2 regions of the Lysinibacillus sp. A1 genome follow, and region 2 is predicted to be linked to the other one. Evidence: predicted binding sites of a transcription regulator. Region 2 holds the regulator's gene; the other holds the start of a gene.
The links. Region 2 encodes Rex, which represses fermentation and respiration genes when NADH is low (regulators of the CRP and FNR family bind a similar motif). Its sites were predicted from a motif close to TTGTGAAATATTTCACAA; they were not measured.

Region 1: a site for Rex is predicted at 2,347-2,364, ahead of PI85_RS17745 (cytochrome ubiquinol oxidase subunit I). Genes of this name have one in related genera too.

What each region holds. Positions count from the first base shown of each region.
Region 1 is NZ_JSZM01000023.1:27,675-32,108, forward strand. It holds gene gatB (Asp-tRNA(Asn)/Glu-tRNA(Gln) amidotransferase subunit GatB) at 1-459, shown strand, start outside; gene PI85_RS17735 (thioredoxin family protein) at 621-1,187, shown strand; gene PI85_RS17740 (diacylglycerol kinase) at 1,251-2,165, shown strand; gene PI85_RS17745 (cytochrome ubiquinol oxidase subunit I) at 2,613-3,959, shown strand; gene PI85_RS17750 (cytochrome d ubiquinol oxidase subunit II) at 3,956-4,434, shown strand, end outside.
Region 2 is NZ_JSZM01000032.1:24,651-29,084, reverse strand. It holds gene PI85_RS20200 (CPBP family intramembrane glutamic endopeptidase) at 1-434, shown strand, start outside; gene tatC (twin-arginine translocase subunit TatC) at 510-1,334, opposite strand; gene PI85_RS20190 (twin-arginine translocase TatA/TatE family subunit) at 1,351-1,536, opposite strand; gene PI85_RS20185 (redox-sensing transcriptional repressor Rex) at 1,702-2,337, opposite strand; gene PI85_RS20180 (ABC-F family ATP-binding cassette domain-containing protein) at 2,582-4,434, shown strand, end outside.

The DNA of each region.
Region 1 (4,434 bases), on a different contig from region 2:
TCTGACTTCTTCGAGTCCATGATCGTCAACGGTGCAGATGCAAAACTTTCTGCTAACTGGTTGATGGGGGATGTTTCTGCTTATTTAAACGCAGAACAAAAAGACTTAAAGGATACGGCATTAACACCTGAAAACCTTGCTGAAATGGTGAAATTAATCACGGATGGTACTATTTCTTCTAAGATCGGTAAAAAAGTGTTTGCTGAATTAGTTGAAAATGGCGGTTCTGCACAAGAAATTGTAAAAGCAAAAGGCTTAGTTCAAATTTCTGATGAAGGTGCTTTACTAGCCATTGTTACAGAAGTTTTAGATAACAATGCACAGTCTATCGAGGATTTCAAAAATGGTAAGGATCGTGCTATTGGCTTCTTAGTTGGTCAAATTATGAAAGCTACTAAAGGTCAAGCGAACCCACCTATGGTCAATAAATTATTGCAACAAGAAATTGCCAAACGATAATTAATCGTTGTAAACATAGTAGCCGAGAGAGCTTAATCGCTTTCTCGGCTATTATTTTTCATAAATGTAACAAAATTGAAATTTGTAACACTTAATAGTTGTTTAAAAGGAGTTTTCATAGCAAAATATAGAATAGATAATTATAAGGGGGACGAGAACCAATGAAAACAGAACAACAATATTTTAATGAAGCTATTTCGATTCAACAATATATGGACAATATGACGACTCTTAAAGAAGAGAGCTTCCGCATTTATGACGACTTTGCAGTGCCAACAAACGATGGCTTTATTGAATTATTAAAAGACAAGCAACCAAAAATTTTAACGATTACGGAAGATTGGTGCGGAGATGCTATGTTAAACAATCCAATCGTTCGTCGTGTTGCTGAAGCAGCTGGATTGGACATGCGTACAGTGTTCCGTGATGCGGATACAGATCTAATTGATCGTTATTTAACAAATGGAGGTCGTGCTATTCCAATTTACTTGCTATTAGATAGCAGTACTGGTGAGGTGATTGGAAAATGGGGTCCACGTGCACCTGAATTACAAGAGCTTGTTGTAACGAAGCGTGCAAGCTTACCAGATAAAGAAGATCCAACATTTGAAGAAGCTCAAAAGGCCCTTTATGCGGAGATTCGTGAGGAAAATATAACGAACCAAGCATATTGGACGTATGTCTATGAAGACTTTAAAAAACAGGTGACAAACGCGTTACAAAAGTAAAGCAACATTTTAGCGAGTAAATCGTTGAATGAAATAGAATCTTATGAAGCAGGAAGGTATGTTATGAAACGAGCAAGAATCATTTATAATCCTACATCTGGACGCGAAGCGTTTAAGAAGCATCTACCAGAGGTGTTGGAAAAATTAGAAGTAGCAGGCTATGAAACATCCTGTCACGCAACAACCGGTGAAGGCGATGCAACACTTGCAGCAAAAGATGCAGTAGACCGTGGCTTTGATATAATCATCGCAGTTGGTGGAGATGGCACTTTAAATGAAGTTGTTTCAGGTGTAAGTCCATTTGAAAACCGTCCGAAAGTTGGTCTAATTCCAATGGGCACTACAAATGATTTTGCCCGTGCCGTGCATATCCCGCGAAATATTGATGAAGCGGTAGACATTATTATACAAGGTGATACATTGCCAGTGGATGTCGGTCTATTAAATGGCGAACGCTATTTCATCAATATTGCTGCTGGCGGACGGATTACGGAGCTAACATATGAAGTACCAAGTAAAATGAAAACAATGCTTGGGCAGTTAGCCTACTATTTAAAGGCAGTAGAAATGATTCCATCCATCAAAGCCTCTCATATGCGTATAGAATATGATGGGGAAGTGTTTGACGGGGATGCCATGATGTTCTTATGTGGTTTAACCAACTCTGTAGGAGGCTTTGAAAAACTTGCACCAGATGCAAGTATCAATGATGGATTCTTTACATTATTAGTGTTAAAGAAGGTTAGCCTACCTGAGTTTATTCAACTAGCGGCTATGGCATTAAGAGGCGAACATTTAAATGATGACCGTGTCATTTACAAAAAAGCGAGTGTTGTCAAAGTCACTACTGAAAACGAAGTACATCTTAATCTAGATGGTGAATATGGCGGAGACGCTCCAGCTACCTTTGAAAATTTAAAGCGTCATATCGAAATTTTTGTCCCTCTTGCAGATATTCGCGAAGAGGACCGTATATAATACATGAAAAACTCATCTTCGTTTTAACGAGGATGAGCTTTTTAGTATAAAGGATTCAGCGTACTCTTGAAAAACTCCACCTAAGCTTTCGTATCAAACGACCAAAAAGATAATAGAGTAAAGCAAATAGCCCGCAGCGAAAAATTGAATATGTAGTAAGTCTAACCTTTAGAATTAGGAATTGTGAATGAATTAAGAAAAATGTTTGGCAAATGTGCGTATATTACTTGAACAAAATTTGAAACCTTATTAATAGGCTGAAATATCGGTCCATTATAAAGGTTTTTTTCGTTGTAATAGTGGAAAATGGGGTATGGATAAGGGAAAGGAAGTGTTGCTTTTGTATAAGTCACAGGAGAAGAAGCTTATTTGGCTAAGCTTTGGTGTTGCAATCATTATGCTACTTTCCATTCTTGGAAGAATATTTGGGAGCTAGGGGGCAATGAGATGATAAACGAATCAGCAGTCTATTGGAGTCGTGCATTAACTGAGTTAACTTTATCGTTCCACATCATTTATGCAACGATAGGGGTCGGTGTCCCGTTAATGATCATGATTGCTCAATGGACTGGGTATAAAAAGAATGATGAGCATTATATTTTAATGGCCAGACGTTGGGCACGTGGCTTCGTCATTACGGTCGCGGTGGGTGTTGTGACGGGAACGGCAATTGGTTTACAACTATCATTATTATGGCCTAACTTTATGCAACTAGCTGGTCAAACCATTGCATTACCACTTTTTTTGGAAACGTTTGCATTTTTCTTTGAAGCTATATTTTTGGGCATTTATTTATATACTTGGGACCGCTTCGATAGTCAGAAAAAGCATATGCTATTGTTAATTCCAGTTGCAGTAGGTGCATCGATGTCGGCTGTATTTATTACAATCGTAAATGCCTTTATGAATGCCCCGAGAGGCTTCGATATTGTTGACGGGAACCTTGTTAATATTCAACCCTTCTTAGCGATGTTTAACCCTGCTATGCCAACAAAGGTGGCGCATGTACTCGTAACAGCGTATATGACATCTGCATTTGTTTTAGCCGCTATAGCAGGATACCGAATGCTTAAAGGATCGAAACATGTATACCATAAAAAAGCATTACTGTTACTGATGAAAATTGGTTTAATTTTCTCCATTGCAGCAGCTGTGATTGGAGATTTCTCAGGAAAATACTTAGCGGAATATCAACCAGAAAAATTAGCTGCAGCGGAATGGCATTTTGAAACGGAAGGAAAGGCTTCTCTTGTTTTATTTGGCGTGCTAGATGGAGAAGAAGTGAAATATGCCATCAAAATTCCGTATGCTTTAAGCATTCTTGCACATTTTAATCCTAATGCAGAGGTAATTGGATTAGATCAATTCGAGGAAGAGGATCTACCACCACTCTATATTCATTATCTCTTTGATATTATGGTGTCCATAGGTATGTTTATGGTGCTAGTTTCATTACTGTATGTTGTAGGGAAAGCACGGGGCTGGCAGTTTATTCATTCACGCTGGTATCGATGGATCATTGTGGCGGGGGGGCCGCTTTCTATCATTGCTATTGAAGCGGGCTGGTGGCTTGCTGAGGTTGGACGTCAACCTTGGATTCTTTATGGCTTGATGCGAACTCCAGAAGGGGCCACAACGAGTGACCATGTGGATTTAATGCTATTGTTGTTTGCAGGTGTATATGCAGTATTAGCGGTAGGAAGTGTTGTCGTCTTGGTGCGAATGTTTAAAAAGAATCCTATTGAGCGTGAGATTGAAGATCGTCACTCTGAAAAAGGCGGTGACATCCTATGACATTAGAGATTCTAGGTATTTCAGTATTGTGGATTTTTCTATTTGGCTATGTCATTGTCGCATCGATTGATTTCGGTGCCGGTTTCTTTAACGCCTATAGCCTACTGATTGGGAAGAATCATATTTTAACGAATATTATTAAACGATATTTATCGCCTGTTTGGGAAGTAACCAATGTCTTTTTGGTATTCTTCTTTGTAGGGATCGTAGGATTTTTCCCGCAAACTGCTTTTTACTACGGAACCATTTTACTTATACCCGTCAGCATTTCCCTTGTACTATTAGCCATTCGAGGTTCCTATTATGCCTTTGAATCGTATGGTACAAGAGGACATATTGGGTACACGCTGACCTATGGTGTAGCAGGTTTATTAATTCCTGCATCGTTGTCTGTTGTTTTTGCCATTGCTGGTGGAGGGTATGTGGATCTCATTAACGGGCAGCCTGTTTTAAACTATTGGACTTTATATACAAG
Region 2 (4,434 bases):
TATTTTTTGGTCAAATGATTGGAGCAGCTATTGAAATGGCTGTTTTTGGTATTGAAGGAGGTTCCCAAAATACCGCTGATATTGTCGCTATAGCTAAAGGAGCACCTATTGCCATATTAGCGATCGTTGTATTTGGTCCCATTTTAGAAGAGTTCGTCTTCCGTAGAGTTATATTTGGATCACTTGTCCAAACAACAAACTTCTGGGTGGCGGCAATAGTAAGTGCTATATTCTTTGCGATTATCCACTTCGACTTCTCTCATATTTTACTTTATACAATTTGTGGTTTGATCTTCGCCTTTTTATATCACAAAACAAAACGTATTTGGACTTCCATTATTGCACACGTCATGCTGAATGGATTTGTGACACTTGTACAATTCTATGCAGAACCATTGCAAAAGTTTCTTCAAGAACTAGAAAAAATGCAATAAATTTTTGTAAAGCTCTATAAAGTTGTCAAAAATACAAAAGCTCGGTGCCTTTATGTAGGTACCGAGCTTTATCTATTACTGTTTATTCAATTCTTCTATTTGTCGTCGTTGCTGCTCAAGTGCCTCTTCAATCTGGCGCTTTTGCTCCGCTTCTTGCTCTTCTTTTAATCGAATTTCCTCTGATTTTAAATATTTCCTATAACCTACTCGAGATATCATAATACTAATTTCATACAGGATAAATAGCGGCACTGATACCATTAAGTGAGACGCCAATTCAGGCGGTGCAATGAGAGCAGCACATACAAATAAACCAAAGTATGAATATTTACGAATACGAATTAGTAGATCTGGACTCAATATTCCTATCCGTGAAAAGAACAATACTACAATAGGTAATTGGAATAGAAAACCGAATGGTATTGTGAGTTTAAATAAAAATGTAAAATACTCATGTATTCCAATTGTTTGCTTAATATCTAAATCATTTGATAAATTCATCATGAATTTGATGACATACGGGAATAATAAAAAGTATGAAAAAGATAACCCTGCGATAAACAATAAAAATGAATATGGTATATAGCTTAAGGTTGCTCTTCGCTCTACTTCCCTTAATCCTGGACTAATAAACGACCACAATTGATACATTAATACTGGCGATGAAAGAATAAATGCAATTAAAAAAACAACTTGAATATAAATTGCTAGTGGTGTTACTACGTCAAATGCATGGAGCTCAATATTATATTTTGCTCCTGTGGTTTGAAGGTATTTAACAAGTGGCTTTGCGACAAAAAAGGCGCCAGCCATAGCGAGAACAAAGAAAACGGCAACAATGAACAGCCGTTTTCTTAATTCTTCTATATGCTCAATGACAGTTAGATCTTTTGGATTCATTCCTCAACATCCTAACTTACTTATCTAGTTCTTTCTTTTTCTTGTCATCATCATCTTCGTCGGCTAAACCTTTAGTAGCATTTTTGAATTCACGTAGTGTTGAACCAAATGCTTTACCAAGCTCTGGTAACTTTTTAGGACCAAAAATTAATAACGCGACAACTCCGATAATAATGAGGCTCATAGGACCAATACCGCCCATTACAGCCACCTCCTCTTTATATCCATCATTTTAACGCATATTTCGCCATTTTGCTAACTAATTATATGTGAAAGTTTTTCGTCACTCTCACTGATTTTACCTTGTTTTATTTAAAATTACTATTTGACAGAAACAGTGAACTCCACTATAAAATATGTAAAAATTTCACACTTCCTGATTCCGAATTAAATAAATAAGCGCTTGCAATTCTACCGATAAATCAATGGTTAAGAGCTGCATACTATCTGGCACCGTTAAGCGCTCGGGCGTAAAGTTTAAAATTCCCTTTGCATTCATAGCCGCTAACCGATCTGCCATTTTTTGTGCAGAGCGCGGTGATACTGTCAAAATAGCAAGCTCAGCCCCATATTCTGCATACTTTTCTTCCAGCAAATCAGGATGAAAAACAGGAATGTTACTAATCATTTTGCCATCCTTCGGCGCTTTCGAATCAAATGCTACAACAATATGAGTGTTGTGGTTTTTTTGAAAATTATATTTTAATAATGCACTGCCTAAATTCCCCACGCCAATTAACGCTACTTTTGTTGTTTCATGTTGATCAAGCGTCTGGCTAAAAAATTGTAATAGATGCTGTACATCGTAGCCATAGCCTTTCTTTCCAAGAGCACCAAAATAAGAAAAGTCACGGCGAATGGTTGCAGAATCTATTTTCATCGCTTCACTCAGTTCCTTCGACGAAATACGTTCCATACCTTCTTGTGCAAAGTTTTGAATAAATCGATAGTAAAGAGGAAGTCTTTTTGTAGTGGCTTGTGGAATTTTTAATTCTTGTTTCAAACTTTCTCCTCCTTATAATGAAACTCAATCAATTTTACTGTACTAATTTTAATACATATATCCTTAACTATATACAACATTTTTCAATCCACTAGCGTATTTCTCTTTAGTTAATGGCGCTTTGTACGCAGCTAACTAAAAAGAAATCGTTTCAATCTTACATGACTGCTTGGAATAAGTAAAGCACCGACATTGCATGCAAATCGTTCATCCATTACACTAAGGTAGAATTGAGGTGTCAAGAATGATTGTTTTACAGGTCAATCAACTAACTAAATCCTTTCTTGCAGATGAAATTTTAAGTGGTGTGAAATTAGAAGTTCAACACCGTGATCGCGTTGCCTTAGTAGGGCGCAACGGTGCAGGTAAATCTACTTTATTAAAAATAATTGCTGGTCAAATGTCCTATGACTCGGGGGATATCATTATTCCAAAGGGCATCCAGGTTGGCTATTTAGAGCAACATGCCGGATTAAATTCTACGTTAACTATTTGGGATGAAATGATGACCATTTTCGAACCCCTTTTAGCTCAAGAACAAACACTCCGCTCGCTCGAACAGCAAATGGCAGATCCTACTGTTTATGAAAATCCTACTCTGTATGCCAAAGTTATGTCGGAATACGATCAACTACAGCATACATTTAAGGATGCTGGCGGCTATCAATATGAATCGGACATACGCGCAGTGCTTCACGGTATGCAATTCTATCCGGAAGACTATGATAAACCTATTAGCTCACTATCTGGTGGACAACGCACACGCTTAGCACTAGCTAAGCTTTTATTGAGTAAACCAGACCTACTAATTCTCGATGAGCCTACGAACCATTTAGATATTGAAACATTATCTTGGTTAGAATCTTATTTAAAGAGCTATGAGGGCGCTATTTTAATTGTTTCACATGACCGCTACTTCTTAGACCAAGTTGTTTCCATTGTCTACGAAGTTTCACGTCATCGTGTCACAAAATTTACAGGCAACTACAGTGCTTATTTAGATGAAAAAGCTAAAAACTATGAACGTGATGTCAAACTTTTTGAGCGTCAGCAAGACGAAAAGGCCAAGCTAGAGGATTTTATCCAAAAGAATATTGCACGTGCCTCTACAACAAAAATGGCACAAAGTCGACGGAAGATGCTTGAACGAACAGAGTGGATGGAATCGCCGGATGGTGATGAGAAATCCGCTAGTTTTGGTTTTACGATTGAACGTCAAAGTGGAAATGATGTGTTATCCGTTGATGATTTAACAATCGGCTATAACGATCAGCGCATATCTAGTGGGATTAAGCTACGTACTTTTCGCGAGGATCGGATTGCTCTTGTTGGACCAAACGGAGTTGGTAAATCGACATTATTAAAAACGATTGTGAAAGATTTAACACCTCTAGCAGGTGATATCCGTTATGGTACGAATGTACAAATTGGCTATTATGATCAAGAGCAAGCAAAGCTTTCAAGCAATAAAAGTGTCTTAAAAGAGCTATGGGATGAATGGCCGCTGATGAATGAAAAAGATATTCGCACCGTATTAGGACGTTTCCTATTTAGTGGAGAGGATGTGGATAAAACCGTCTCTTCATTATCAGGCGGTGAGAAAGCACGACTGGCACTTTCAAAATTAATGATGCAAAAAGCCAATTTTTTAATTCTCGATGAGCCTACAAACCATCTAGATTTAGATAGTAAAGAGGTACTGGAAAATGCGTTGATCGATTACCCTGGAACGCTTCTATTCGTCTCCCATGACCGCTACTTCATTAATCGTATCGCTACGAAGGTAGTGGAGTTGTCTGGAACTGGGTCGTTTGAATTTTTAGGGGACTATGATTATTATGTAGAGAAAAAACAGGAGCTGTTGGAGCTAGCACAAATGAAAAGTACTTCCCAACCGCAACTACAGCAGGACCTACCTGATAAGTCCTCTACCTCTAAAATTGATAAAGAGGCAAAAAAGCGTGAACGGCAAATAAGACGTACTATCGAAGAATTAGAAGGCAAGATGCAAGAAACGACAGCCTCCATTAATAGATTAGAGGAAGCTCTTTGTGACCCTGCAATTTTTACAGATCATGAAAAAATTACCCAACTGCA